Regions from separate parts of the Erwinia sp. V71 genome, predicted to be linked through region 1. Evidence: predicted binding sites of a transcription regulator. Region 1 holds the regulator's gene; each other region holds the start of a gene.
The links. The regulator PurR, encoded in region 1, represses purine synthesis genes. The targets are predictions, from matches to a motif close to CANGCAAACGTTTGCNTG.
Positions count from the first base shown of each region.

Region 2: the regulator PurR is predicted to act here: its motif matches at 3,852-3,869, upstream of rbsD (D-ribose pyranase).
Region 3: the regulator PurR is predicted to act here: its motif matches at 3,832-3,849, upstream of carA (glutamine-hydrolyzing carbamoyl-phosphate synthase small subunit).
Region 4: the regulator PurR is predicted to act here: its motif matches at 1,937-1,954, upstream of purM (phosphoribosylformylglycinamidine cyclo-ligase).

Region 1 covers NZ_CBFFRK010000033.1:14,842-22,054, reverse strand. Annotated here, with positions in the region: gene ACSZO1_RS09710 (alkene reductase) at 1-550, shown strand, start outside; gene gloA (lactoylglutathione lyase) at 642-1,049, shown strand; gene rnt (ribonuclease T) at 1,155-1,829, shown strand; gene ACSZO1_RS09695 (Grx4 family monothiol glutaredoxin) at 1,932-2,264, opposite strand; gene ACSZO1_RS09690 (C40 family peptidase) at 2,679-3,500, shown strand; gene ACSZO1_RS09685 (YnhF family membrane protein) at 3,576-3,665, opposite strand; gene purR (HTH-type transcriptional repressor PurR) at 3,956-4,981, shown strand; gene punR (DNA-binding transcriptional activator PunR) at 4,978-5,922, opposite strand; gene punC (purine nucleoside transporter PunC) at 6,039-7,213, shown strand, end outside.
Region 2 covers NZ_CBFFRK010000068.1:4,261-11,473, reverse strand. Annotated here, with positions in the region: gene ACSZO1_RS14325 (YgiW/YdeI family stress tolerance OB fold protein) at 1-254, shown strand, start outside; gene ACSZO1_RS14320 (LysR substrate-binding domain-containing protein) at 277-1,176, opposite strand; gene budA (acetolactate decarboxylase) at 1,281-2,063, shown strand; gene alsS (acetolactate synthase AlsS) at 2,084-3,763, shown strand; gene rbsD (D-ribose pyranase) at 3,980-4,399, shown strand; gene rbsA (ribose ABC transporter ATP-binding protein RbsA) at 4,407-5,918, shown strand; gene rbsC (ribose ABC transporter permease) at 5,915-6,886, shown strand; gene rbsB (ribose ABC transporter substrate-binding protein RbsB) at 6,914-7,213, shown strand, end outside.
Region 3 covers NZ_CBFFRK010000061.1:9,989-17,201, forward strand. Annotated here, with positions in the region: gene ileS (isoleucine--tRNA ligase) at 1-585, shown strand, start outside; gene lspA (signal peptidase II) at 585-1,091, shown strand; gene fkpB (FKBP-type peptidyl-prolyl cis-trans isomerase) at 1,095-1,565, shown strand; gene ispH (4-hydroxy-3-methylbut-2-enyl diphosphate reductase) at 1,546-2,499, shown strand; gene dapB (4-hydroxy-tetrahydrodipicolinate reductase) at 2,784-3,605, shown strand; gene carA (glutamine-hydrolyzing carbamoyl-phosphate synthase small subunit) at 4,072-5,214, shown strand; gene carB (carbamoyl-phosphate synthase large subunit) at 5,229-7,213, shown strand, end outside.
Region 4 covers NZ_CBFFRK010000069.1:549-7,761, reverse strand. Annotated here, with positions in the region: gene ACSZO1_RS14410 (helix-turn-helix domain-containing protein) at 1-161, shown strand, start outside; gene purN (phosphoribosylglycinamide formyltransferase) at 194-835, opposite strand; gene purM (phosphoribosylformylglycinamidine cyclo-ligase) at 832-1,872, opposite strand; gene upp (uracil phosphoribosyltransferase) at 2,116-2,742, shown strand; gene uraA (uracil permease) at 2,819-4,099, shown strand; gene hda (DnaA inactivator Hda) at 4,478-5,185, shown strand; gene arsC (arsenate reductase (glutaredoxin)) at 5,215-5,571, opposite strand; gene ACSZO1_RS14375 (beta-barrel assembly-enhancing protease) at 5,583-7,052, opposite strand; gene ACSZO1_RS14370 (hypothetical protein) at 7,102-7,213, shown strand, end outside.

The DNA of each region.
Region 1 (7,213 bases):
CGCTCACGGCTATCTGATTCATCAGTTCCTCTCCCCGGCCTCAAACCAGCGTACTGATGAGTATGGCGGCAGCATTGAGAACCGTACCCGTTTTGCCCTCGAAGTGGTCGATGCCGCGATTGCCGGCTGGAGCGCGGACCGTATTGGCATCCGTATTTCACCGCTTGGTCCGTTCAATGGTCTCGACAATGGCGACGATCAGGAAGAAGCCGCGCTGTACTACATCGCCGAGCTGGCGAAACGTAATCTGGCTTACCTGCATATCTCCGAGCCAGACTGGGCAGGCGGCAAACCTTACAGCGAAGCCTTCCGCAAAGCGATTCGTGCGATTTATCCCGGCGTGATTGTCGGCGCAGGCGCTTATACTGCAGAGAAAGGCGAAGAGCTGATTGCTAAAGGCCTGATCGATGCCGTCGCCTTCGGCCGCGTATATATCGCTAATCCGGATCTGGTCGCGCGTCTGCAGAAAAAAGCGCCGCTGAACGAGCCGAAACCGGAAAGCTTCTACGGCGGTGGTGCGGAAGGTTATACCGATTACCCGACCCTGTAATCGCCAGGCCGCAGAGGGATTTCTGCGGCAAAACATTAACATAGCGGTTAATCGTGGCTATACTGAGCGAACTAACCAAAGAGAGGACATTATGCGCTTACTTCATACCATGGTGCGCGTTGGCGACCTGCAACGCTCCATTGATTTCTACACCCGAGTGCTGGGTATGCGTGTGCTGCGCCAGAGTGAGAACACGGAATACAAATACACCCTCGCCTTTGTCGGTTACACCGAAGAGAGCGAAGGTGCGGTGATCGAACTGACCTATAACTGGGGCGTCGACAGCTACGATCTCGGCAATGCTTACGGTCATATCGCGCTTGGCGTGGATGATGTGGCGGCGACCTGTGACCGTATCCGTAATGCGGGCGGTAAAGTGACCCGTGAAGCGGGCCCAGTTAAAGGCGGCACCACGATTATCGCCTTTGTTGAAGATCCCGATGGTTACAAAATCGAGCTGATCGAAAACAAACAAGCCGGCCACGGTCTCGGCAACTAATGCCTGCGGGGCGTCCGCGCGACGCCCCTTCCTGATATCCCCTGCTGCAACCCCTTCTGAAATTTGCCATAATACGCGCTGCTTTTTTTCGTCAACGAGAACCCGATGTCTGAACCGAAAGAACTGAATTCCCTGTGCGACCGCTTTCGCGGCTTTTATCCGGTAGTCATTGATGTGGAAACCGCCGGTTTTAACGCCAAAACTGACGCGTTGTTAGAAATTGCTGCCGTCACCTTAAAAATGGACGAAAACGGCTGGCTGGAAAAAGACCAGACTCTGCATTTTCATGTCGAGCCATTTGAAGGTTCCATTCTCGTGCCGGAAGCGCTGGCCTTTAACGGCATTGACCCGCACAACCCGCTGCGTGGCGCAGTCAGTGAGCATGATGCGCTGCATGCCATTTTTAAGCTGGTGCGTAAGGGAATCAAAGACAATAACTGTAATCGGGCGATTATGGTGGCGCACAATGCCACTTTTGACCTGAACTTTATGAACGCCGCAGCAGAACGCGCCACACTCAAGCGTAACCCGTTCCATCCGTTTGTTACCTTTGACACCGCGGCGCTGAGCGGACTGGTGGTGGGACAAACCGTGCTGGCGAAAGCCTGTAAAGCGGCAGGTATTCCGTTTGACAGCACTCAGGCGCATTCGGCGCTGTATGACACCGAGCAAACCGCGGATCTGTTCTGTGAGCTGGTGAATCGCTGGAAACGCATGGGCGGCTGGCCACTGGCACCGCTGGCGGACGATGATGTAACGGATGAGAGCGACGCGGGCTGATAAGCGCCTTCCCCCGGCTGGCGGGAAGGAAAAACTGCGCATCGTTATAACGAAAAAAAGGCGGAGATTTTCGCCTTTTTTCATTCTGTACGTTAACGCGAATTATTCTGCGTCTTTGTGCTTCGCCGCCGTCTCTTTGATCAGCGTCTGCAGTTCACCGCGCTGGAACATCTCCACCACGATATCGCTGCCACCAACCAGTTCACCTTCAACCCACAGCTGCGGGAAGGTCGGCCAGTTAGCATATTTTGGCAATTCAGCACGGATGTCCGGGTTCTGCAGGATGTCCACATAAGCAAAACGCTCGCCACAGGCAGACAGCGCCTGCACAGTCTGGGCAGAGAAGCCGCAGCTTGGCAGCTTAGGGGAACCTTTCATGTACAGCAGGATTGGGTTTTCTGCGATCTGGCGCTGAATTTTTTCAACAGTACTCATATTGGCCTTCCTTAATTCGTTACTTCGTGTCAGCTATTGTAGCGGTACTGTGTCACCTGTGAAAACGACATTTTGCACCACGATAGCGCTGAAAGGCCCATTATGCCAAATCCCGGGAATAAAATAACAATTACTTCGCATTTCCGGCGATTAAAACCATTAATACCTTGCAATAATATTGGTGAGATAAGCAGCTGTTTTGGCTCATTTATGACACTGATAACATTAATAAACTGATTAATCCAAAAAGCGCTTACCTTTTGCGAAAAAGTTAGATTAGAATTGCCAGACCCTGCCGCCATGCGCGACAGACAGAATCACGGCCCCATGACTGACACCGGCTTAACAGTGTGTTGTCGTGGGATATGAGTGTGGTCCTCTCAGAGGCGAATGAGAGCTTAATCTTAAATAACCATGCGTTTATTCATCACACTATTTATGCTGGCCTTTGCCCAGCTGTTCTTTAATCTGGCGCACGCATCGCCACATACCCCTATGAATGCCAGCCAGCAAAAGGCTGAGAAGAAAAGCGCCAGCGCGGATGAGCGCCGCAAGAAACGCCCGGTCAAAACCAGCGAAAAGAAAACCAGCAACAAAACCAGCAAACCCGAAAAGAAAACCCGCCAGACTCCCGCGCAGACCACGCAAACGAAGAAGAAAACCAGCGTTGCCGCCCTCTCCCTCAGCAAAGCCAAAAACAGTGGTGAAGAGAAAAAACTGCTGGTTAAACGTTATGCGCCGCAGCGTAAACGCAAAGGCGCAGAAGAGAATGATGCCGCCAGTGTGGACAATGGCCCGTTAAAAATGAGCAAAGCGCACCGCGAGCGCTACCAGAAAGCCCGTGAAACCGCGATGAACAAACTGATGGGCCAGCTCGGCAAGCCCTATTTATGGGGCGGTAACTCACCGCGTTCCGGCTTCGACTGCAGCGGGCTGGTGTGGTATGCCTACAAAGATCTGGTAAAAATTAAGATCCCCCGCACGGCTAATGAAATGTACCACCTGCGTGATGCCGCGCAGATCAAGCGTGAATCACTGGAGAAAGGCGATCTGGTGTTCTTCCGCATCAACAATCGTGGTGCAGCGGATCATGTTGGCGTGTACCTCGGTAACGGCAAATTTATCCAGTCACCGCGCACCGGCAAAGATATTCAGATCAGCGCCCTGAGCGAAGAGTACTGGCAGCGCCACTATGTCGGCGCGCGCCGTGTGATGACGCCGAAAACCATCCGCTAACCTTGTTGCGCAAACAAAAAAACGCCTGATGCATGCATCGGGCGTTTTATTTTTAACGACTAAATTGCTGTAAAATCAGTTCAATACCGCTACAAAACTGAACGCAATAATCATCAGCAGCACGCCAACAGTGGTCATCAGCGATAACTTCAGATCAGTATCCATCTACGACTCCTTAAAAGACCCTACAAATAATACCTGTAACTATTTTCCCACAGTAGCGGGTAAAAATCTCGTGTTCTGCTCACAGCCTTGATAGAATTCCTTTTTTTCGTTGCGCAACAACTGCAACAGCGTGTGCCTGTGCCTTGCCGTGTTTCCTGACGTCAGTCTCCTTCCCGACGTCATTCAGCTGCAACATACTGACTGCTCGCCACCCTAATACGAGCATAAAACGCAAACGTTTAACTTGATTTCAATCAAAGGGTTAACATAAACCCGGGAGTACCAGTTTCATGGCAACAATTAAAGATGTGGCGAAACGCGCCGGTGTCTCCACCACCACGGTTTCTCATGTCATCAATAAAACCCGCTTTGTCGCGGAAGAGACGCGCGAAGCGGTGTGGGCCGCCATTAAAGAGCTGCACTATTCGCCAAGCGCGGTGGCGCGCAGTCTGAAGGTCAACCACACCAAATCGATTGGTTTGCTGGCGACCTCCAGTGAAGCGCCCTATTTTGCGGAAATTATTGAAGCCGTGGAAAACCGCTGCTTCGCCAAAGGCTATACGCTGATCCTCGGCAACGCGCATAACGATCTGCAGAAGCAGCGTGCCTATCTGTCGATGATGGCGCAAAAACGCGTCGATGGTCTGCTGGTGATGTGCTCGGAATACCCGGACGATCTGCTGCAGATGCTGGAAGAGAACCGTAACATTCCGATGGTGGTGATGGACTGGGGCGAGTCGCGCGGCGATTTTACCGATACGGTACTGGATAATGCCTTCGAAGGCGGTTATATGGCAGGCCGTTATCTGATTGATCGTGGCCATCGCGATATCGGCGCCATTCCCGGCCAGCAGGAGCGCAATACCGGGGGTGGCCGCCACGCCGGTTTCCTGAAAGCACTGAGTGAAGCCAATATTCCGCTGCGCGAAGAGTGGATTGTGCAGGGCGACTTTGAACCGGAATCCGGCTATCGCGCGATGCAGCAAATTCTGGCGCAGAAACAGCGCCCTACCGCGGTATTCTGCGGTGGCGATATTATGGCCATGGGCGCGATTTGTGCGGCTGATGAGCTAGGACTGCGCGTGCCGCAGGATATTTCGGTGATCGGTTATGATAATGTGCGCAACGCGCGCTACTTCACTCCGGCGCTGACCACCATCCACCAGCCGAAAGAGCGCCTGGGACAAACTGCGTTTGATATGTTGCTGGATCGTATCACCAGCAAACGCGAAGAATCGCAGACCATCGAGGTACATCCGTCGCTGATTGAGCGCCGTTCAGTTGCCGATGGTCCGTTCGTCGATTATCGCCGTTAATCTCCTGTACCGGCCACTATGCTGGCCGGTGACAGCTCTTCACGCAGCCACTCTTCATTCATCGTTTCCGCACTGCCAAGATACTCCAGCAGCCAGCTCAGCGCCGGTGAGGCACTTTGTTCCGCCCAGGTGACACAGCAGTGGCTGTCGGGGAATGCCGTCGTCAGCGTCAGCTCCGCCAGTTTGCCCTGTGCAATGAGCGGCGCAGCGAGATGCCCGGGCACCATACCGACACAAAGTCCTGCCTGCAGGCACTCCATCGCGCTGCGCCAGTGCGGTGCCACCAGCCGCCGCTGGTTATCCAGCGTCCAAGTATTGCGCCGTGGCAGATTACGTGAGGTATCTTCCAGCGCCAGTGCCGGCCACTGGCGAATGGTGTCATCATCAATCACACCGGACAGCTGTGCCAGCGGGTGCTGCGCCTGAACCACACAACGCCAGTTCAGCGCCCCCATATCGCGAAAACCAAAGCGTCCCCCGACCGGGCTCGCCTGGGTAGCGCCAATCGCCATATCCACACGACCATCATCCAGTGCATCCCAGACACCATTAAATACCTCGCAGGAGATATGCAGTTCCATATCGGGGAAATGGCGATAGAAATCCAGCACCAGCTGATTGGTACGCTGCGGTTTGACGATGGCGTCAACTGCAATACTTAACTGACCACGCCAGCCATTTGCCACCTGCTGACACTGGCGACGGGTGGCGAGCATTTTTTTGATAACAATGCGCCCCTGTTCAATAAACACCTTACCCGCTTCCGTCAGGACCACATCACGGTGACGACGTTCAAATAAGGGCACTGCCAGCCACTGCTCCAGCTGACGCACGGTATAACTGACCGCAGACGGCACACGATGCAATTCGCTGGCCGCCGCACTAAAACTGCCGGTACGCGCGACAGCATCAACCACTTCAAGAGAATGTTCTGACCACATGTTCTGCTCACAAATTTTTTGCACGCAACGGGCAAATATTAGCGTTTCACAACGCGGGATGCACCCGCTTACACTCTGCGCGTGATATTTACCTGCAAAAGAAGAGTTGTTCCCCGATGAAATCAAAAGGATTTATGATCTACCTGGCCTTGCTCAGCATGCTGGGTTTTCTCGCCACTGATATGTACCTGCCCGCCTTTGGCGCGATGCAACAGGATCTCGCGACGCAACCCGGCGCGATCAGCGCCAGTCTGAGTCTGTTTCTGGCCGGTTTTGCCTGTGCACAACTGATTTGGGGGCCGCTGTCAGATCGTATTGGCCGTAAGCCGGTGCTGATCATCGGCCTGGCGCTGTTCGCTCTCGGCTGTGCCGGGATGATGGCGGTTCATGACGCCACGCTGCTGCTGGTACTGCGTTTTGTGCAGGCCGTTGGCGTTTGTGCGGCGGCCGTCAGCTGGCAGGCGCTGGTGGTGGATCGCTACAGTGGTGCGCAGGCAAACCGCGTGTTCGCCACGATTATGCCACTGGTGGCGCTCTCGCCAGCGCTGGCGCCGTTGCTGGGCGCATGGTTACTGGAGCATTTTCACTGGCGGTCGATCTTTATTGCGCTGTTGTTGATCGCACTGGCACTGCTGATCCCGACGCTGCGTTTGCCTGCTGCTGGCCATAAAACCGCAACGGCGGAATCAGTGAGTTTTCTGCAGTTACTGAAATCACGCAGTTACAGCGGCAATGTACTGATCTATGCCGCCTGCTCCGCCAGCTTTTTCGCCTGGCTGACCGGTTCGCCGTTTATTCTCGCCGACCTGGGGCTGTCGCCCGCAGATATTGGTCTCAGCTATCTGCCACAGACCATCGCCTTTTTAATCGGCGGTTTTGGCTGCCGTACTCTGCTGCAGCGTGTTGACGGTAAACAGCTGTTACCGTGGCTGCTGCTGGGTTATGCCATCAGCGTTGCCGCGCTGTTTGCCGTGGCGCTCTCAACGCAGGCGACACTGACGGCATTGCTGATCCCATTCTGTGGCATGGCGATGGCCAATGGTGCAATCTACCCGATTGTCGTGGCTAATGCGCTGCTACCCTTCCCTCATGCCACCGGCAAAGCGGCTGCGCTGCAGAATATGCTGCAGCTGGGGCTGTGCTTTGTCGCCAGTATGGCTGTTTCTGCCTTGATTACTCAGCCACTGCTGAGTACCACGGCGATTATGCTGAGCACCATCGTACTTGCCGCGGGCGGTTATGCACTACAATTAGCCGATAGCGCGCAGGAAGAAGAAAGTCACACCCCTGC
Region 2 (7,213 bases), on a different contig from region 1:
TGGTCACAGTGAAACAGGCGCAGGATATGAAAGATGACAGCTGGGTCACGCTGCGCGGTAATATCGAAAAGCGCATTGGTGATGAAGACTACACCTTCCGTGATGCCACCGGCACCATGACGGTGGAAATCGACCATAAGCGCTGGGATGGCCTGACTGTGTCGCCGACCGATAAAGTCGAACTGCAGGGCGAACTGGATAAAGACTTTAATTCCGTCGAGCTGGATGTGAAGCGCGTCAGTAAGATTCAGTAACCCTGTCTGGATCTTCGCCGGGTCAGCTTTGTCTGTCCCGGCTGCGTGCTTTCAGCTCCTGCAACAAATGCTGTAGCGACGCCGAGCGGTCCCACCGGCGCCATGCCAGCGCAATATCGCTTGTCAGTGCCGGGTCATCACAAGGATGAAAACTGACATTCGGCGCATGAATCCGGCATAGCGAAGCGGGCACCATGGCAAAACCAAAACCCGCTTCCACCATGCTGATTAATGATGATATTTGCGGTGACTGTGGGCCGGTTTGTGGTTGAAAACCGCTTCGCAGACAGGCGCTGATGATCGACTCATACAGACTCGGCGCTATTTCACGTGGAAAGGTGATTAGCGGGGTTCCTTTCAGTTGCTGAAGCGAAAGCGTATTGCTGTGACTTAACGGATGTGAAGAAGGCAGCACGATGTGCATCGCTTCACTGGCGATTATCTGCAGGTTAAATGCTTTGCTGCTTTCACAAGGCAGACGGACAAAGGCGACATCGAGCGTCCCCTCTTCCAGCTCATGCATTAGCTTAGCCATACTGGCTTCGTGTGGCTGCAGCAACATCGCCGGATAGCGGGTCTGAAAGCGGCGCAGTAGCGTAAAGATCGCCGGGTGAAACGCCGTCGAACCGGCAAATCCCAGCGACAGCTGCCCGGATACGCCGCGGGCAATGCTTTTCGCTTTCTCCAGCGCATTTCCGGTGAGTTCAAGGATCTGACAGGCATCCTGATAAAAAACTTCACCGGCCTCGGTTAACTCGACTCCACGCGTCAGCCGCTTCAACAGCGGCGTTCCTATCTCGCGTTCCAGACGCAAAATTTGCTGGCTCAGTGGCGGCTGCGAGATGCCTAACATCTCCGCCGCGCGAGTGAAGTTACGCGTCTGCGCGACCGCCACAAAATAACGCAGATACCGCAGTTCCATATCAAAAACGTCTCAAAGTGGTGGGGGTTCTATATTGGAATGATGGGCTGAATCGAGTCAATATTTAGTTAATGATTTCTAATGCTTTTCATTAAGGTGGAAATATGACTAATGAAGTAAGTGATTGTTTATGTGTTAATGAACTTGCCGGTATGGTGTCATCCATTCAACAGGAAAGGCCAGAAAGTGTTATCTATCAAACCTCTTTGATGAGCGCGTTACTGAGTGGTGTCTATGAAGGTAATACCACCATTGGCGATTTACTGCAGAAGGGCGATTTTGGCCTCGGCACCTTTAACCATCTTGACGGTGAACTGATCGCGTTCGACAGCGAAGTCTATCAGTTGCGTGCAGATGGTTCGGCGAAAGAAGCACACACCGGACAAAAAACGCCGTTTGCCGTAATGACATTCTTTCACCCGCACTATCAATATCGTTTCTCGCAGCAAGCCAGCCGCGAAGAGGTGCATCAGGTTATTAATCAGCACATTCGTTCCGATAACCAGTTCTGTGCTCTGCGCCTGGAGGGGCACTTCCTGCAGGTCGATACCCGTACCGTACCCTGCCAGCACCGTCCGTATAAACCCATGATGCAGGCCGTAGAGGCGCAACCCATTTTCCACTTCCGCCAGCGCAATGGCGTGCTGATCGGCTTTCGTTCGCCGCAATACATGCAGGGCATCAATATCGCCGGGTATCACGAACACTTTATTACACAGGAACGTCAGGGAGGCGGACATGTCCTGGACTATCAGCTCCTGCATGGGGTGCTGAAGTTTGGCGAGATTAGCAAGCTGATCATTGACCTGCCTGATGACGCTGATTTCCTGCGGGCCAATCTTAATCCTGACAGCCTTGATGATGACATTCGTCATGTAGAGAGTTAATCAACCGAAAAGGAAAGCAGATGAAAACGGCAACTGATGTTCAGCAATGGGCGCATGGAGCGGATTTAGTGGTCGCGCAACTTGAAGCGCAGGGTGTGAAGCAGGTGTTTGGTATTCCCGGGGCTAAGATCGATAAAGTGTTTGACTCGCTGCTGGACTCCACGATTGAAACCATTCCGGTGCGCCATGAGGCCAACGCCGCCTTTATGGCCGCCGCTGTCGGCCGTTTAACCGGAAAAGCGGGGGTGGCGCTGGTTACCTCGGGTCCGGGGTGCTCCAATCTGATCACCGGGATGGCGACCGCCACTTCTGAAGGCGATCCTCTGGTGGCATTGGGTGGCGCGGTAAAGCGGGCAGATAGTGCGAAACAGGTACATCAGAGCATGGATACCATTGGCATGTTTCATCCGGTCACCAAATATGCCATTGAAGTACATTCCCCTGATGCACTCAGCGAGGTAGTGGCAAATGCCTTTCGCAGTGCGGAACTGGGCCGGCCCGGTGGGGCATTTGTCAGCCTGCCACAGGATATTATTAATCAGCCAGTGCGCGGTAATGTCCTGAAACACAAGGGACGGGTACTTTCTGGTCCGGCACCGGAAAGTGCTATCGCTGCCGTCGCCCGTAAAATTGCAGAGGCGCGTAATCCGGTGATCCTGTTAGGTCTGATGGCCAGTCAGCCTGAAAATGCAGCGGCACTGCATCAGCTACTGGAGAGCAGCCATATTCCGGTGACCAGTACTTACCAGGCCGCTGGCGCAGTTTGCCAGGATCACTTTTCGCGTTTTGCCGGTCGCGTAGGATTATTCAACAATCAGGCAGGGGACCGCTTATTACGCCAGGCCGATCTGATTATTACCGTAGGTTACAGCCCGGTGGAATACGAGCCTGCGATGTGGAACAGCGGTACTGCGACGCTGGTGCATATTGATGTGTTACCCGCTGACACGGATAACTATTACCTGCCGGATGCCGAACTGGTGGGGGATATCGCCGCCACTCTGCGGCAGCTGGCACGACGTATTGAGGCGCCACTGCAACTGAGTCACGCAGCGGCGGAGATTCTGCAGGATCGCCAAACCCAGCGGCAGTTGCTGGCGTTGCGGGGTCATCAGCTGGAACAGTTTGCCCTGCATCCGTTACGCATCGTCCGCGCCATGCAGGACATCATCAATAATGACGTCACTCTGACGGTTGATATGGGCAGTTTCCATATCTGGATTGCCCGCTATCTCTACAGTTTTCGCGCCCGCCAGATCATGATCTCTAATGGCCAGCAAACGATGGGGGTGGCATTGCCATGGGCTATTGGTGCGTGGCTGGTTGATCGTAGCCGCAAAGTGGTTTCCGTCTCAGGAGATGGCGGTTTTATGCAATCCAGTATGGAACTGGAAACGGCGGTGCGCCTGAAAGCCAATATCCTGCATATCATCTGGGTGGATGATGCCTACAATATGGTTGCGATGCAGGAAGAGAAAAAATACCAGCGGGTATCCGGGGTAAAATTTGGCGCGATTGATTTTAAAGTGTATGCCGAAGCGTTTGGCGCGGCTGGTTTTGCTGTTGACAGTGCGCATGCACTGGAGCCGACCTTGCGTAAAGCAATGGATGTTATAGGGCCGGCGGTCGTCGCGATACCGGTAGACTATGCGGATAACCCGTTGTTAATGGGACAATTACATCTGAGTCAGCTCCTGTAACGTCTGATGGCTGGCCGTCGTCAGCCGTCAGCAACAGTCGGTTCTCTTTATCTGAAAAAGCACGTTTGCCTTACCTGCCACGCGGCTTAAGGCAAATTTTTCCCTCTGTCAGCGAAACGTTTCGATGGCGATCACAAATTCATCAAAACTTCATTGTTTTCGTCCGTGCTTTTTCTACACTCCCTGTTAGCAAAACGTTTCGCTCTGGAGTGAAAGATGAAAAAAGGCGCATTACTGAATTCTGAAATTTCTCATGTGGTTTCCCGTCTGGGACATACCGATAGCCTGGTGATCTGCGATGCGGGTTTGCCTGTTCCTGCTGGCCCACAGCGTATTGATCTGGCGCTGACACACGGTATCCCCACGTTTTTGCAGGTAACCGAAATCGTGACGAAAGAGATGCAGGTTGAGAGCGCCATTATTGCGGAGGAGATTAAGCAGCATAATCCGCAACTCCATAGCGAGCTGATCGCGGTGCTCGAATCCTTGCAACAACTTCAGGGAAATACCATCAGTATCCGTTACACCAGTCATGAACAGTTCAAATTACAAACTCAACGCAGTCAGGCGGTCATTCGCAGCGGGGAGTGTTCCCCGTATGCGAATGTCATCCTGGTCGCTGGCGTGACCTTCTGAGGCTGGCATGCAACCGTTACTGCAACTGAAAGACATTGAAAAATCTTTTCCCGGCGTAAAAGCGCTCTCCGGCGCTTCACTCTCCGTTTATCCCGGCCGCGTGATGGCGCTGGTGGGCGAAAATGGCGCGGGGAAATCCACCATGATGAAAGTGCTGACCGGGATTTATACCCGTGATGCCGGTTCGTTACTGTGGCTGGGCAAAGAAACCAGCTTTAATGGCCCGAAAGCGTCACAGGAAGCCGGTATTGGCATTATTCACCAGGAACTGAATTTGATTCCGCAGTTAACGATTGCGGAAAACATCTTTCTCGGTCGCGAATTCGTGAACCGGTTTGGCCGCATCCAGTGGAAAAAAATGTACGCCGCCGCCGATGCGCTGTTGCAACGCCTGAACCTGCGTTTTAACAGCCATAAGCTGGTGGCGGATTTGTCGATCGGCGACCAGCAGATGGTGGAAATCGCCAAGGTGCTCAGCTTTGAATCCAAAGTGATCATCATGGATGAGCCAACCGACGCCCTGACCGATACCGAAACCGTGTCCCTGTTCCGTGTCATCAATGAGCTGAAAGCGCAGGGTTGCGGCATCGTCTATATCTCTCACCGCATGAAAGAGATTTTCGAGATTTGCGACGACGTTACCGTGTTCCGCGACGGCCAGTTTATTGCCGAGCGCACGGTGGACAGCCTGAGCGAAGAGTCGCTGATCGAAATGATGGTGGGCCGCAAGCTGGAAGATCAATACCCGCGTCTGGATCAGGCACCGGGCGAGGTGCGTCTGAAGGTGGAAAACCTCTGCGGACCGGGCGTTGATAATGTCAGCTTTACCCTGCGTAAGGGCGAAATTTTGGGTGTGGCTGGGCTGATGGGCGCCGGGCGCACCGAACTGATGAAAGTGCTGTATGGCGCAATGCCGCGTACCAGCGGCACGGTCAGTCTCGATGGTCGCGATGTGCAAACCCAGTCACCACAACAGGGGCTGGCCAATGGCATCGTCTATATCTCAGAAGACCGTAAGCGCGATGGTCTGGTGCTGGGTATGTCAGTGAAAGAGAACATGTCTCTGACCGCGCTCAACTATTTCAGCCACGGCGGCGGACGCCTGAAGCACGCGGAAGAAGTAACCGCAGTCAGCGACTTTATTCGTCTGTTTAATGTGAAAACGCCGTCGATGGAGCAGCCGATCGGCCTGCTGTCTGGCGGTAATCAGCAGAAAGTGGCGATTGCGCGCGGATTAATGACCCGTCCAAAGGTACTCATCCTTGATGAACCGACCCGTGGGGTCGACGTCGGCGCGAAGAAAGAGATTTATCAGTTAATTAACCAGTTTAAACAAGAAGGGCTGAGCATCATTCTGGTGTCGTCCGAAATGCCGGAAGTGCTCGGTATGAGTGACCGCATTCTGGTGATGCATGAAGGCCGCCTGAACGGCAATTTCCCGATTGAACAGGCCACCCAGGAAGTCCTGATGGCGGCAGCAGTCGGCAAGCAACACAGCGAGGAGTTAGCACATCTATGAGTACGCAAATTATACCTGCACGCCGCCGCTTTCTGAGTAAAGCCTGGCTGCTGGAGCAGAAATCGCTGATTGCGCTGATTGTGCTGATCGCTATTGTTTCCAGCCTCAGTCCGAACTTTTTCACCGTTAATAACCTGTTCAACATCCTGCAGCAGACGTCGGTCAACGCCATTATGGCGGTGGGCATGACGCTGGTGATCCTGACGTCAGGTATCGACCTGTCTGTCGGCTCACTGCTGGCGCTGACCGGCGCGGTTGCGGCGTCGATTGTCGGACTGGAAGTCAATGCGCTGGTGGCTGTCGCGGCATCGCTGGCTCTGGGCGCGTTTATTGGCGGGATTACCGGCACCATTGTGGCGCGCGGCAAAGTACAGGCGTTTATCGCCACCCTGGTGATGATGCTGTTACTGCGTGGTGTCACCATGGTGTATACCGACGGCAGTCCGGTGAATACTGGCTTTAATGACAATGCTGACCTGTTTGGCTGGTTCGGTATTGGTCGCCCGCTGGGCATTCCTACCCCGGTCTGGCTGATGGCGGTGGTATTCCTGCTGGCGTGGTACATGCTGCATCACACCCGTCTGGGCCGCTATATCTATGCGCTGGGTGGAAACGAAGCGGCGACTCAGCTGTCCGGTATCAATGTTAACCGTGTCAAAGTGATCGTTTACTCACTTTGCGGCATGCTGGCAGCGCTGGCAGGCACCATTGAAGTGGCGCGTCTCTCTTCCGCCCAGCCAACGGCAGGTACGGGTTATGAGCTGGATGCTATTGCGGCGGTGGTGCTGGGCGGGACCAGTCTGGCAGGTGGTAAAGGTCGTATTGTAGGGACGTTAATTGGCGCATTAATCCTTGGCTTTTTGAATAATGGGCTGAATCTGTTAGGTGTATCCTCATACTACCAGATGATCGTTAAAGCAGTCGTGATTCTGCTGGCGGTGCTGGTGGACAACAAAAGCAGTAAATAACTCTCAATCCCTGACTGGAAATAACAAATGAAAAAATTGACTGCACTTGCTGTATTGCTGGGCGCGACACTGAGTGCCAACGCGCTGGCAAAAGATACTATTGCTTTAGTGGTTTCTACTTTAAACAATCCGTTCTTTGTTTCTCTTAAGGATGGCGCACAGAAAGAAGCAGACAAACTGGGTTATAACCTGGTGGTGCTGGATTCACAGAACAACCCGGCGAAAGAGCTGGCGAACGTGCAGGATCTGACGGTTCGCGGTACTAAGCTGGTGCTGATTAACCCAACCGATTCCGATGCGGTGGGTAACGCAGTGAAACTGGCTAAC
Region 3 (7,213 bases), on a different contig from region 1:
CGTCGCAGCTGCCAGACCGCACTGTGGTATATCGCTGAAGCGCTGGTGCGCTGGATGGCGCCAATCATGTCGTTCACCGCTGACGAAATCTGGGCTTACCTGCCAGGCAAACGCGCGCAGTACGTGTTTACTGAAGAGTGGTTTGATGGTCTGTTCGGCCTTGCCGATGACGAAGCACTGAACGATGCTTACTGGGCGGAACTGCTGAAAGTGCGTGGCGAAGTGAACCGCGTGATTGAGCAGGCGCGTGCGGATAAGCGCATCGGTGGTTCTCTGGAAGCGACCGTGACTCTGTATGCGGATGCTGAACTGGCGGGCAAACTGCACAGCCTCGGTGATGAGCTGCGCTTTGTGCTGCTGACCTCCGGCGCTCAGGTTGCGGATTACGCGCTGGCGACGGAAGAAGCCCAGCAGAGCGATGTGTTAAAAGGTCTGAAAATCGCGCTGCATAAAGCAGAAGGCGAGAAATGTCCGCGCTGCTGGCATTACACTACTGACATTGGTCAGAATGCGGAGCACCCGGATGTTTGCGGGCGCTGTGTTACTAACGTAGCCGGAAACGGCGAAGAGCGTAAATTTGCCTGATGCGTAAGCCACTTTTATCGACAGGACTGCGCTGGCTGTGGCTGGTGCTGGTGGTGATTGCCATCGACTTCGGCAGCAAGATGTGGATTTTAAATAATCTGATGCTGCATGAGTCGATTCCGGTGATGCCGCATTTTAATATTTTCTATGCCCGTAACTACGGCGCGGCGTTTAGTTTCCTCGCCGATAAAGGTGGCTGGCAGCGCTTCTTCTTTGCCGGCATCGCGATTGCGATTGTGATCGCACTGTTGGTGATGATGTATCGCACGGCGGCCAGCCAGAAGCTGAACAATATTGCCTACGCGCTGATTATGGGCGGCGCGCTGGGTAACTTGTTTGATCGCGCGTATCACGGCTTTGTGGTCGATTTTATCGACTTCTATGTAGGCGACTGGCACTTTGCCACCTTCAACATCGCCGACTGCGGCATCTGTATTGGTGCCGCGCTGATTGTGCTGGAAGGGTTCCTGACCCCGTCCGGCAAGCAGACTCAAGAGAAAGGGTAGGGCATGACGGATTCTGTGCAGCATGACAGTGCGGTGCTGGTGCATTTCACCCTGAAGCTGGAAGATGGTTCAACGGCGGAATCCACCCGCGCCAATGGCAAACCGGCGCTGTTTCGCCTTGGCGATGGCAGCCTGTCGGAAGGTCTGGAGCAGGCGCTGCTGGGGCTGAACGTGGGTGACAAACACCAGTTCAGCCTGCCGCCGGAATCCGCATTTGGTGCGGCAAGTCCGGATATGATCCAGTATTTCTCCCGCCGTGATTTTATGCAGGCGGGTGAGCCGGAAGTGGGCACCATTATGCTGTTTACTGGCATGGGCGGTAACGAAATGCCAGGCGTAATTCGTGATATTTCGGGTGATTCGATTACCGTGGACTTTAATCATCCGCTGGCAGGACAAACCATTCAGTTTGATATCGAGGTACTGGAGATCGATCCGGTACTGGAGGGCACCGATGCAAATTCTGCTGGCTAACCCACGTGGTTTCTGCGCGGGCGTTGATCGCGCCATCAGTATTGTGGAGCGGGCGCTGGAGATGTATGGCGCCCCGATCTATGTGCGCCACGAAGTGGTGCATAACCGCTATGTGGTGAATAGTCTGCGTGAACGCGGCGCGATCTTTATTGAAGAGATCGCCGAAGTGCCGGATGGTTCGATCCTGATCTTCTCCGCGCACGGCGTGTCACAGGCGGTACGCGCTGAAGCGCGCGCGCGCGATCTTACGATGCTGTTTGATGCCACCTGTCCGCTGGTGACCAAAGTGCATATGGAAGTGGCGCGTGCCAGTCGCAAAGGTACAGAAGCGATTTTGATTGGCCATGCCGGGCACCCGGAAGTGGAAGGCACCATGGGCCAGTACAGTAACCCGCAAGGGGGTATGTACCTGGTGGAGTCGCCCGCTGATGTGTTGAAACTGCAGGTGAAAAACGAAGATAACCTGTGCTTTATGACGCAAACCACGTTGTCGGTGGATGATACCTCGGATGTGATTGACGCCCTGCGTCAGCGCTTCCCGAAAATCGTCGGTCCGCGCAAAGATGATATTTGCTATGCCACCACCAACCGCCAGGAAGCGGTACGCACACTGGCGCGGGATGCCGATGTGGTGCTGGTGGTAGGGTCGAAGAACTCGTCCAACTCCAACCGTCTGGCGGAACTGGCGCAGCGTGCCGGTAAACTGGCGCGACTGATCGACTCGGCGGATGATATCCAGGAAGAGTGGATCAAAGGCGTAAGCTGTGTCGGTGTGACTGCGGGGGCTTCCGCGCCGGATATTCTGGTGCAGGAAGTGATCAGCCGCCTGCGTGAGTTCGGTGGCGAAGCGGCAATCGAGCTGATTGGCCGTGAAGAGAATATTGTTTTTGAAGTCCCGAAAGAACTGCGTGTTGAAGTGAAGCAGGTCGATTAATTTTCCGTTGTCTTGTTACGGCGGAGCTGTTTAGTCTCCCTCCCCCCGTTTTACGGGGGAAGGGACAAGTACAGAGCCTTGTGCTCACCCATCCTGACCTCCCCCGGTTTTACGATAGAAGGGACTCTCCAGCCCTCCATTTCCCCTTCCTGTAATTTGTTTTACTGATAATCCCTCGCCACTGACGTAATATTCTAATTATATAGTGTTTGTTGTGGCGCAAATGTAGCCACCTCGTTAACCTCTTAGCCTTGCTTGCAAGCACAGACAGTCAGGAAAGAAATATGAGTCATGCAGAAATCCGTATTGCCATTGTCGGCGCACCTGGACGTATGGGCCGCCAGCTGATCCAGGCGACACATCAGGCAGAAGGTGTTCGCCTCGGTGCCGCGCTGGCGCGTGCTGGTTCATCACTGGTGGGTAGTGATGCGGGAGAGCTGGCCGGTATCGGCGCGACTGGCGTACAGATCAGCGATAACCTCGACGCGGTAGTGAATGATTTCGACATTCTGATCGACTTCACCCGCCCGGAAGGCACGCTGGAATACCTGGCATTTTGCCGTCAGCACCAGAAAGCCATCGTGATTGGCACCACCGGTTTTGATGATGCGGGCAAAGCCGCGATTAAAGCGGCTTCAGCAGAGATTGGCATTGTTTTCGCCGCTAATTTTAGCGTCGGGGTTAACCTGGTGCTGAAGTTGCTGGAAAAAGCAGCAAAAGTTATGGGCGATTATGCCGATATAGAAATTGTCGAGGCGCATCATCGCCACAAAGTGGATGCGCCGTCAGGCACCGCGCTGGCCATGGGAGAAGCGATTGCTGATGCCATGAACTGGGATCTGAAAGAGCATGCGGTGTACGCGCGCGAAGGCTTTACCGGAGAGCGTGTGGCGAACAGCATCGGTTTTGCCACCATCCGTGCTGGCGATATCGTGGGTGAACATACGGCGATGTTTGCCGATATCGGTGAACGTGTAGAGATTACCCACAAGGCTTCCAGTCGTATGACGTTCGCAAATGGTGCGGTTCGTGCGGCTCAGTGGCTTAACTCGCGTAAAACAGGTCTTTATGATATGCGCGATGTGCTGAATTTAGAGAATCTGTAGTGTGTTTCGACCATCGTGATGTGGTTATTTCAATCATAAGTTTATGATTAACTGGGCAATAATTTTATTGCCCTTTATTTTATCTGAAATTTGGTGTTTTGGTTTTGTTTTATAATGAAGTGATTAAAAGTAAGTGTTTTCTCTTTTTTGTTATCCTCAAAACTCCGTTTTTGACCATTTGGTCTGGTTTTTTGCTCCGCTGGAGCCAGTTTTTATTTCATTTCTTCAGGCAACCGATTTTATTAGCCAGAAAGCTCCCCTTTTCAGTGTAAATCTTCCGAAATTCTGTTCAGTTGGCTAAAAAAGTAAGAAAAAGTGGTCCTCAGGGTAGACATTGAGCAGGCCGATCATTAGAATGCGCGCAATTTGCCAAAAATCGGCAGTTCACGCGGTTTTTGCATTGATTCAGGCTAGTGAAATGAATTAATATGCAGATATTGTGACTGTTTATTCCCTGGAGGACGTTTTGATTAAGTCAGCGCTATTGGTTCTGGAAGACGGAACCCAATTCCACGGTCGGGCCATTGGGGCGGAAGGATCGGCAGTGGGGGAAGTCGTTTTCAACACTTCTATGACCGGTTATCAAGAAATCCTCACAGATCCCTCCTATTCCCGCCAGATCGTCACTCTTACTTATCCTCATATCGGCAATGTCGGCACTAACGCCGCTGATGAAGAATCTTCCGAAGTTCATGCTCAGGGCCTGGTCATCCGCGACCTGCCGCTGATTGCCAGCAACTTCCGTAATGAAGAAGGTCTGTCTGACTATCTGAAGCGTCACAACATTGTGGCGATCGCCGATATCGATACCCGTAAGCTGACCCGTCTGCTGCGTGAGAAAGGGGCGCAGAATGGCTGCATCATCGCAGGTGACGCACCTGATGCGGCACTGGCTCTGCAGAAAGCCAAAGCATTCCCGGGCCTGAAAGGCATGGACCTGGCGAAAGAAGTCACCACCAAAGAAGCTTACAGCTGGCAGCAGGGGAGCTGGACGCTGCAGGATGGTCTGCCGGAACAGAATGCGCAGCTGCCATTCCATGTTGTGGCTTACGACTACGGTGCTAAGCGCAACATCCTGCGTATGCTGGTGGATCGCGGCTGCCGTCTGACCGTCGTACCAGCGCAGACTCCGGCGGATGAAGTGCTGAAACTCAATCCGGATGGTATCTTCCTGTCCAACGGCCCGGGTGACCCGGAGCCATGCGACTACGCCATTAAAGCGATTAAAACGTTCCTCGAAACCGATATTCCGGTGTTCGGCATCTGCCTCGGCCACCAGTTACTGGCACTGGCCAGCGGTGCGAAGACGGTGAAAATGAAACTCGGTCACCACGGCGGTAACCATCCGGTGAAAGACCTGGATAACAATACCGTGATGATCACTGCACAGAACCACGGTTTCGCGGTCGATGACAGCAATCTTCCCGCTAATCTGCGTGTGACCCATACCTCGCTGTTTGACCATACGGTGCAGGGTATTCACCGTACCGACAAGCCAGCGTTCAGCTTCCAGGGACACCCGGAAGCCAGCCCGGGTCCGCATGATGCTGCGCCATTGTTCGATCACTTTATCGAACTGATTGAAGCTTACCGTTCAGCCGCTAAATAATCAGGAGCGAAAAAATGCCAAAACGTACAGACATAAAAAGTATCCTGATCCTTGGCGCAGGCCCGATCGTTATCGGCCAGGCGTGTGAATTTGACTACTCTGGTGCGCAAGCCTGTAAAGCGCTGCGTGAAGAGGGTTACCGTGTCATTCTGGTCAACTCCAACCCGGCGACCATTATGACTGACCCGGATATGGCCGATGCAACCTACATCGAGCCGATTCACTGGGAAGTGGTACGCAAGATTATCGAAAAAGAGCGCCCGGATGCGGTGCTACCAACCATGGGTGGCCAGACGGCGCTGAACTGTGCGCTGGAACTGGAGCGTCGTGGCGTGCTGGAAGAGTTTGGCGTCACCATGATTGGTGCGACTGCCGATGCCATTGACAAAGCGGAAGACCGTCAGCGCTTCGATAAAGCGATGAAGAAAATTGGTCTGGAAACTGCGCGTTCCGGTATCGCTCACACCATGGAAGAAGCTCTGGCCGTGGCGGAAGATGTTGGCTTCCCGTGCATTATCCGTCCTTCCTTTACTATGGGCGGCACCGGTGGCGGCATCGCCTACAACCGCGAAGAGTTTGAAGAGATTTGCGAACGCGGTCTCGACCTGTCGCCAACCAATGAGCTGCTGATTGATGAGTCGCTGATTGGCTGGAAAGAGTACGAGATGGAAGTGGTGCGTGATAAGAACGACAACTGCATCATCGTCTGCTCTATCGAAAACTTCGATGCGATGGGTATCCACACCGGTGACTCCATCACTGTCGCGCCAGCACAGACGCTGACTGATAAAGAGTATCAAATCATGCGTAACGCCTCGATGGCGGTACTGCGTGAAATCGGCGTGGAAACCGGCGGTTCTAACGTGCAGTTCTCGGTGAACCCGAAAAATGGTCGCCTGATCATTATCGAAATGAACCCGCGTGTTTCCCGTTCCTCGGCGCTGGCATCGAAAGCGACCGGTTTCCCGATTGCGAAAGTCGCGGCCAAGCTGGCGGTGGGTTACACCCTCGATGAGCTGATGAACGACATTACCGGTGGCCTGACCCCGGCATCGTTTGAGCCATCCATCGACTACGTGGTCACCAAAATTCCTCGTTTTAACTTCGAGAAATTTGCCGGCGCCAATGACCGTCTGACCACCCAGATGAAGTCCGTGGGTGAAGTGATGGCAATTGGCCGTACGCTGCAGGAATCAATGCAGAAAGCACTGCGTGGCCTGGAAGTCGGCGCGACCGGTTTCGACCCGAAAGTCAGCCTTGATGACCCGGAAGCCCTGACACGTATTCGTCGCGAGCTGAAAGATGCTGGCGCAGAGCGTATCTGGTATGTGGCGGATGCATTCCGTGCGGGCATGTCCGTTGATGGCATCTTTAACCTGACCAATATCGACCGCTGGTTCCTGGTGCAGATCGAAGAGCTGGTGCGTCTGGAAGATCAGGTGGCGCGCGAAGGTATCAACGGTCTGACACAAGATTTCCTGCGTACTCTGAAACGTAAAGGCTTTGCCGATGCGCGTCTGGCAACACTGGCGGGCGTGGCGGAAGCGGAAGTGCGTAAGCTGCGTGACCAGTTCAACCTGCATCCGGTCTACAAACGTGTGGATACCTGTGCGGCGGAATTCGCCACCGACACCGCTTACATGTACTCCACTTATGAAGAAGAGTGCGAAGCCAATCCGAATCAGGATAGTGACAAAATCATGGTGCTGGGCGGCGGTCCAAACCGTATCGGCCAGGGCATTGAATTCGACTACTGCTGTGTGCACGCGGCGCTGGCGCTGCGCGAAGACGGTTACGAAACCATTATGGTTAACTGTAACCCGGAAACCGTCTCCACCGACTACGACACTTCTGATCGTCTCTACTTTGAGCCGGTCACGTTCGAAGATGTGCTGGAAATTGTACGTATCGAGAAGCCAAAAGGCGTGATCGTGCAGTATGGCGGTCAGACGCCGCTGAAACTGGCACGTGCGCTGGAAGCAGCTGGTGTGCTGGTCAT
Region 4 (7,213 bases), on a different contig from region 1:
TGAATCTGTCTCAGGCGGTTTTCGCCCGCTATTTGCGTACGGGAGAAACCACTTATCAGAACTGGGAACAGGGGCGTGCTAAACCAAATCCTCAGGCCGTGTTGCTGATCAAAATGGTGGCGCTCAATCCCGATACGTTGCGTACTCTTGCGTTACTGTAAATCGAAAAAGGGACCCTGCGGTCCCTTTTTTATTATTCAAAAGCATGTCCTTCAGGCGGCAGCTGCGCGCCATCCATCCACGCTGCACCGTCACGCATGGTCAGCCGGCCATTGATAAACCAGCTAATCACCAGCGGGTAAATCGCGTGCTCCTGATGCTGCACGCGCGCGACCACTTCGTCTTCCGTATCATCAGCAAAGATCGGCACTTTGGCCTGCAGGATAACCGGGCCGCCATCCAGCTCTTCCGTGACGAAATGCACTGAGGTGCCATGCTCTTCATCGCCGTTGGCCATTGCCTGACGGTGAGTGTGCAGGCCGGGATATTTCGGCAGCAGGGAAGGGTGGATGTTCAGCATGCGCTGCAAATAGTGACTGACAAACGCCGGGCTGAGAATACGCATATAACCCGCCAGCACCACCAGATCCGGTGCATAGGCATCGATTTCCAGCATCAGCTGGCGATCAAATGCCTCGCGGTCAGCGAACTGCGCAGCTTCAAGTGCATGGGCCGGAATGCCCGCTTCGCGCGCGCGTTCCAGTCCATAAGCATCGGCTTTATTACTGAAAACGGCAGCAATGCTGCTGCCGTTGAGTCGTCCCTGCTGGCAGGCATCGATAATGGCTTGCAGATTGCTGCCATTACCGGACACCAGCACGACTATTCTTTTCATGGGTTGATAACCACACGCTCAGCAGCATCAGAGGCTTTGATCACGCCTATTTTCCAGGCTTTTTCGCCAGCGTCGCTCATCAGCTGCACCGCTTTATCGGCATCAGCAGGATTCAGCGCAATCACCATGCCCACGCCACAGTTAAAGGTGCGGTACATTTCGTGACGGCTGACGTTGCCTTTTTCCTGCAGCCAGCTGAAGATGGCTGGCCACTGCCAGCTGGACTCTTCCAGCACCGCCTGGGTGTTGCCCGGCAGTACGCGTGGGATGTTTTCCCAGAAGCCGCCGCCAGTGAGGTGAGCAATTGCATGTACATCCACCTGCTCAATCAGGCTGAGGATGTTTTTTACGTAGATGCGGGTCGGTTCCAGCAGGTGATCGGCAACGGATTTACCTTCCAGCTGTTCGCTTTCCGGCTGGCTGCCGCTCACTTCGATAATTTTGCGTACCAGCGAGTAGCCGTTAGAGTGCGGGCCGCTGGAGCCGAGGGCAATCAGTACGTCGCCGTCCTGAACTTTGCTGCCATCGATGATTTCTGATTTTTCCACCACGCCGACGCAGAAACCGGCGACGTCATAATCTTCGCCATGGTACATGCCTGGCATTTCAGCGGTTTCACCACCGACCAGAGCACAACCAGACTGCTGGCAACCTTCCGCGATGCCGGTGATCACACTGGCAGCGGTGTCCACATCCAGTTTGCCGGTCGCATAGTAGTCGAGGAAGAACAGCGGCTCTGCGCCCTGTACCACCAGGTCATTCACACACATGGCGACCAGGTCGATACCGATACTGTCGTGGCGTTTCAGGTCCATTGCCAGACGCAGCTTGGTGCCGACGCCGTCGGTGCCGGAAACCAGGATTGGCTCACGGTATTTTTGCGGCAATGCACAAAGAGCGCCGAAACCACCCAGTCCACCCATCACTTCCGGGCGACGAGTCTTTTTCACTACGCCTTTAATACGGTCGACTAAAGCATTACCAGCATCGATATCTACGCCGGCGTCTTTATAGCTGAGAGAGGTCTTGTCGGTCACTGCGAAATCCCCACGCGGTTGCGGTTGGTGGTTTTGAAAATAAAGCGCGGCAATTCTATCAGTGCAGGCAAACGTTTGCGAGTCTCATCTTAGCGGAGATTGCGTATCGTCTGATTTTAGACAATCCTTAGCCGTGGTAGCGAGAATTACGCTGAATTGCCCTAAGTCATATGGCGCACTGAAAAAAAAGCGGTATAATCCCGCGATTTTTTTTGGCCGCTAACCACTCCGGGAGAACTAAAAATGAAGATCGTGGAAGTCAAACACCCGCTCGTCAAACATAAACTGGGCCTGATGCGTGAGCATGATGTCAGCACTAAGCGTTTTCGTGAGCTGGCGTCGGAAGTGGGAAGTTTGCTGACTTATGAAGCAACCGCCGATCTGGAAACGGAAAAGGTCACCATCGAAGGCTGGAACGGCCCGGTGGAGATCGAGCAGATCAAAGGCAAGAAGATTACGGTGGTGCCTATTCTGCGTGCCGGTCTTGGCATGATGGAAGGGGTGCTGGAGCACGTACCGAGTGCACGTATCAGTGTGGTAGGTGTTTACCGCGACGAAGAGACGCTGGAGCCGGTCCCTTATTTCCAGAAACTGGTTTCCAATATCGAAGAGCGTATGGCGCTGGTGGTCGACCCGATGCTGGCGACCGGTGGTTCCATGATCGCCACTATCGACCTGCTGAAAAAAGCGGGTTGTCACAGTATTAAAGTGCTGGTGCTGGTTGCGGCGCCGGAAGGCATTAAGGCGCTGGAGAAAGCGCATCCTGATGTTGAACTTTATACCGCGTCTATTGATCAGGGGCTGAACGACAAGGGGTACATTATCCCAGGCTTGGGCGACGCCGGTGACAAGATCTTCGGAACAAAATAATTTACTGATAGCCGACCGCAGAGTCGGCTTTTTTATGGCTTTTCTACAGCAAGCAAAACATCTCAAAGGGGAAATCATGACGCGTCGCGCTATTGGTGTCAGCGAGCGGCCACCGCTGCTGCAAACCATTCCACTCAGCTTCCAGCATCTGTTCGCCATGTTTGGCGCGACGGTGCTGGTGCCGATCCTGTTCCATATCAATCCGGCCACGGTGCTGCTGTTTAACGGTATTGGTACGTTGCTGTACCTGTTTATCTGTAAAGGTAAGATCCCGGCGTATCTCGGTTCCAGCTTTGCCTTTATTTCGCCGGTGCTGCTGCTGTTGCCGCTGGGTTATGAAGTGGCGCTGGGCGGCTTTATTATGTGTGGTGCGCTGTTCTGTATCGTGGCGTTGATCGTGAAAAAAGCCGGTACTGGCTGGCTGGATGTGATGTTCCCGCCCGCGGCGATGGGTGCCATTGTGGCGGTGATTGGTCTGGAACTGGCGGGCGTGGCTGCAGGTATGGCTGGTCTGTTGCCTGCGGATGGCGCGTCAGTGGACAGCAAAACGGTGCTGATTTCGCTGGTGACGCTGGGTATTACGGTGTTTGGTTCGGTGATGTTCCGCGGCTTTATGGCGATTATCCCGATTCTGATCGGCGTGCTGGCGGGCTATGCGCTGTCTTATGCACTGGGTGTGGTTGACTGGTCGTCAGTCAGCAATGCGCCGTGGTTTGCGCTGCCAACCTTCTATACTCCGCGCTTTGAGTGGTATGCTATTTTCACCATTCTGCCTGCGGCGCTGGTGGTGATTGCCGAGCATGTCGGCCACCTAGTGGTGACGGCCAATATCGTGAAGAAAGATCTGCTGAAAGACCCTGGCCTGCATCGTTCCATGTTTGCCAATGGTCTCTCCACCATGTTTTCCGGTTTCTTTGGTTCGACGCCAAATACCACTTACGGTGAGAATATCGGCGTGATGGCGATTACCCGTGTCTACAGTACCTGGGTGATCGGTGGCGCGGCGATTCTGGCCATTCTGCTCTCTTGTGTCGGTAAGCTGGCGGCGGCGATTCAGGCGATCCCGGTGCCGGTGATGGGCGGTGTCTCTCTGCTGTTGTACGGGGTGATTGGCGCGTCCGGTATCCGCGTGCTGATTGAATCGAAAGTCGATTATAACAAAGCGCAGAACCTGATTCTGACGTCGGTGATTCTGATTATCGGTGTCAGTGGCGCGAAGGTGCATATCGGTGCGGCAGAGCTGAAAGGCATGGCGCTGGCGACCATTGTCGGTGTGGGTCTGAGCCTGATCTTCAAAGTGATCAGTCTGCTGCGCCCGGAAGAAGTGGTGCTGGATGCGGACGAGGGGACGCATTAATTCAGTGACGGGGTCGTGGGAGCGGGCCGTCTGACGAGTCTGGAACTATGCAGGCAGTCTTTGTTATGGCAATTGGCCTTATGCTTGCTCAGGGACGTCGCTTTTAGTTCTGTAACTGCGCCGGGAACACGGTCAGCTCCGGAAAGACGCAACATCTGTCATCCATGACAGCTCGGCCCGCGCCGTCCATGGCGCGGGACGCTTTCCTCCGCTGACCGTGTTCCCTGTGCCTTGAATTGTGGGGTTGCTGCTGATTTTCAGGTACATCGTGCTTTGTATTTATCCGTTGTTTCACTGGCAGCAATAATGGCCCGTTTCGTTTCACAGCAAAAGTTGTGATAAACTTTTGCTGTTGTTTTCTGCCTGTTCTCACTTGAGGTGCTTCTGAACACACCGGCACAGCTATCATTGCCACTCTATCTGCCCGACGACGAAACTTTCGCCAGTTTCTGGCCGGGGGAAAATCCGTCGCTCCTCGCTGCTCTGAAGAGCGCTCTGCATCAGGAACATGGCAGTTATCTCTATTTCTGGTCGCGTGAAGGCGGCGGACGCAGTCATCTGCTGCATGCTGCCTGCGCGGAACTGTCTGCGCGTGGTGAAGCCGTCGGCTATGTGCCACTCGATAAACGCACCTGGTTTGTCCCGGAAGTGCTGGACGGTATGGAACAGCTGGCGCTGATCTGTATCGATAATATTGAATGTATTGCGGGTGACGAACTGTGGGAAATGGCGATCTTCGATCTCTATAACCGTATTCTGGAAACCGGCAGAACGCGTCTGCTGATCACCGGCGATCGCCCACCGCGTCAGCTGAATCTGAAACTGGCGGATCTGGCGTCGCGCCTCGACTGGGGGCAGATTTACAAATTGCAGCCGCTGTCGGATGAAGACAAGTTACAGGCACTGCAGCTGCGCGCGAAGATGCGCGGTTTCGAGCTGCCGGAAGACGTTGGCCGTTTCCTGCTGAAACGGCTGGATCGTGAGATGCGCACACTGTTTGTCACGCTGGACAGGCTGGACAGCGCCTCCATTAGTGCTCAGCGCAAGCTGACGATTCCTTTCGTCAAAGAGACGCTGAATCTTTGACCCGCTTCCCGCCCCGCAGGGCGGGAAAATCAAGACGCTGACAGAATTTCCAGCACCTGCTCTGGCGGGCGGCCAAGTCGTGCCTGACCGTTTGCCACCACAATGGGCCGCTCAATCAGTTTCGGGTTATCCGCCAGCGCCTGCAGCAGCTGTTTTTCGCTCAGTGAGCTGTCGGCCAGCTGCAGGGTTTTGTACAGATCGTCTTTGGTTCGCATCAGCTCCCGCGCACTGCGCATGCCCAGTTGCTGTAGCAGCGTCTGCAGTGTGGCGCTGTCCGGCGGCGTCTCGAGGTACAGCACCACGTCCGGCGCAATGCCGCGATCCTGCAGCAGTTGCAGGGTTTCCCGGCTTTTCGAGCAGCGCGGGTTGTGATAAATCGTCACCATCCTGTTTTCCCTTACGATTTTGAATACTGGCGGAAGCGTTTCTGTAGCTGGCGCAGCTGATCAATACGTGCGTCATAGCGCGCCTGTTTTAAACTGCCCAGCGGGACCTGGGCGCTGGCGCTGCTTAAGGTGCGGATTGCCTGTTCCAGTTGCCCGGTTAATGCCAGACCTTCTGCACGGGCAGACAACTCTTCATCGCGCAGGCCCTGGTTGGCTGATGCCTGCGCCAGCAAATCCCAGCCGTTAGCATCATCCGGGTGAGAGAAGGTGTAACGGTTAAGAATACGGCTGGCATCGGCGGGCTGTTTGCCTTCAACATAGGCATTCGCGAGGTTGAGCTGCAGCACCGGATTGGTGGCAATCGCCCCATGCAGCGTCGTCAGGCGCTTAATCGCCTGTGGCGCCTGGTTCAGCCCTAAATCGATATCGGTCATAATATCCAGATACCAGACGTTGTCCGGCTGTTTCGCCAGCAGCGGGGCGATGATTTTCTGCGCATTCGCGTAATTTTTTGCTTCAAGGAACTGAATCGCTTTGCCGTATTGCGCCGCCTGCTGTTCGCGTGTGTTACCTTTCGCCCAGGCGTCGAGCAGGTCGTCACTCAGCTGGTTACGGCCGGTCGCGTACATACCGAGCGCGCGTACCTTCGCCATATAAAAATCCTGCGAAGATTGCACCACCACCGGGCGCATCTGATTGGCACGGTTACGCGCATCGGCCAGACGACTGTCGGGCAGCGGGTGAGTCAGCAGAATTTCCGGTGGTTTTGAGGCAAAGCGCGACTGATCAGCCAGTTTTTGCAGAAAACTGGGCATGGCCTGCGGATCAAACCCGGCACGCTGAAGCACCTGAATACCAATACGATCGGCTTCCTGTTCGTTATTCTGGGTAAAACTGATCACCCCTTGCTGCGTGCCGGCCAGTGTACCGGTAAGCGCTGCCATCCCGGCCTGTGGGTTGGCCATCGCCAGTAAAATCGAGCCTAATGCACCGACCCAGGTCAGTGGCGCACTGCGCTGCTGTTCTTCCATTGCACGCGCCAGATGACGCTGGGTGACGTGGGAGATTTCATGTGCCATGACGGAGGCCAGCTGGCTCTCGTTATCGGCATAGCGGAACAGCGCAGAATGCAGTACGACATTGCCGCCAAAGAAGGCAAAGGCGTTAATTTCGTCATTACGGATTAAATAGAAATGAAACGGTGTGCGCACGGAATCGGCATGGCTGACCAGCCGCTGGCCCAGTTGGTTGATGTAGTCATTCAGCAGCGGATCGTTAATCAGTGGCGCACTGGCGCGCAGCTGGCGAACATAGAAGTCGCCCATCTGCAGTTCCTGGTTAATCGACAGCGTCCCCCCCGCCGTGGTGCCGATATCCGGCAGCGAGTTCGCGATATCATCTGCGTACGAAGGGAGGCTGCTACCCGCCAGCAGCGTGGCAATCAATGAAGCGATAAGACTTTTCTTCAACTGGTTGAACATACTTCAGTCCCATAACAAGGCATCACAGTTTGACAGGCTAAAGAAGGAAATGTTCTGCGGTATTTCCTGCCTGCTGTTCAGTGTAACCAGTGCGCATAGAGAAAGAAATGCTGAGGTTTGTTTGTGTTTGCTGGCTGGCGAAATTCCGAAAAAATATGATC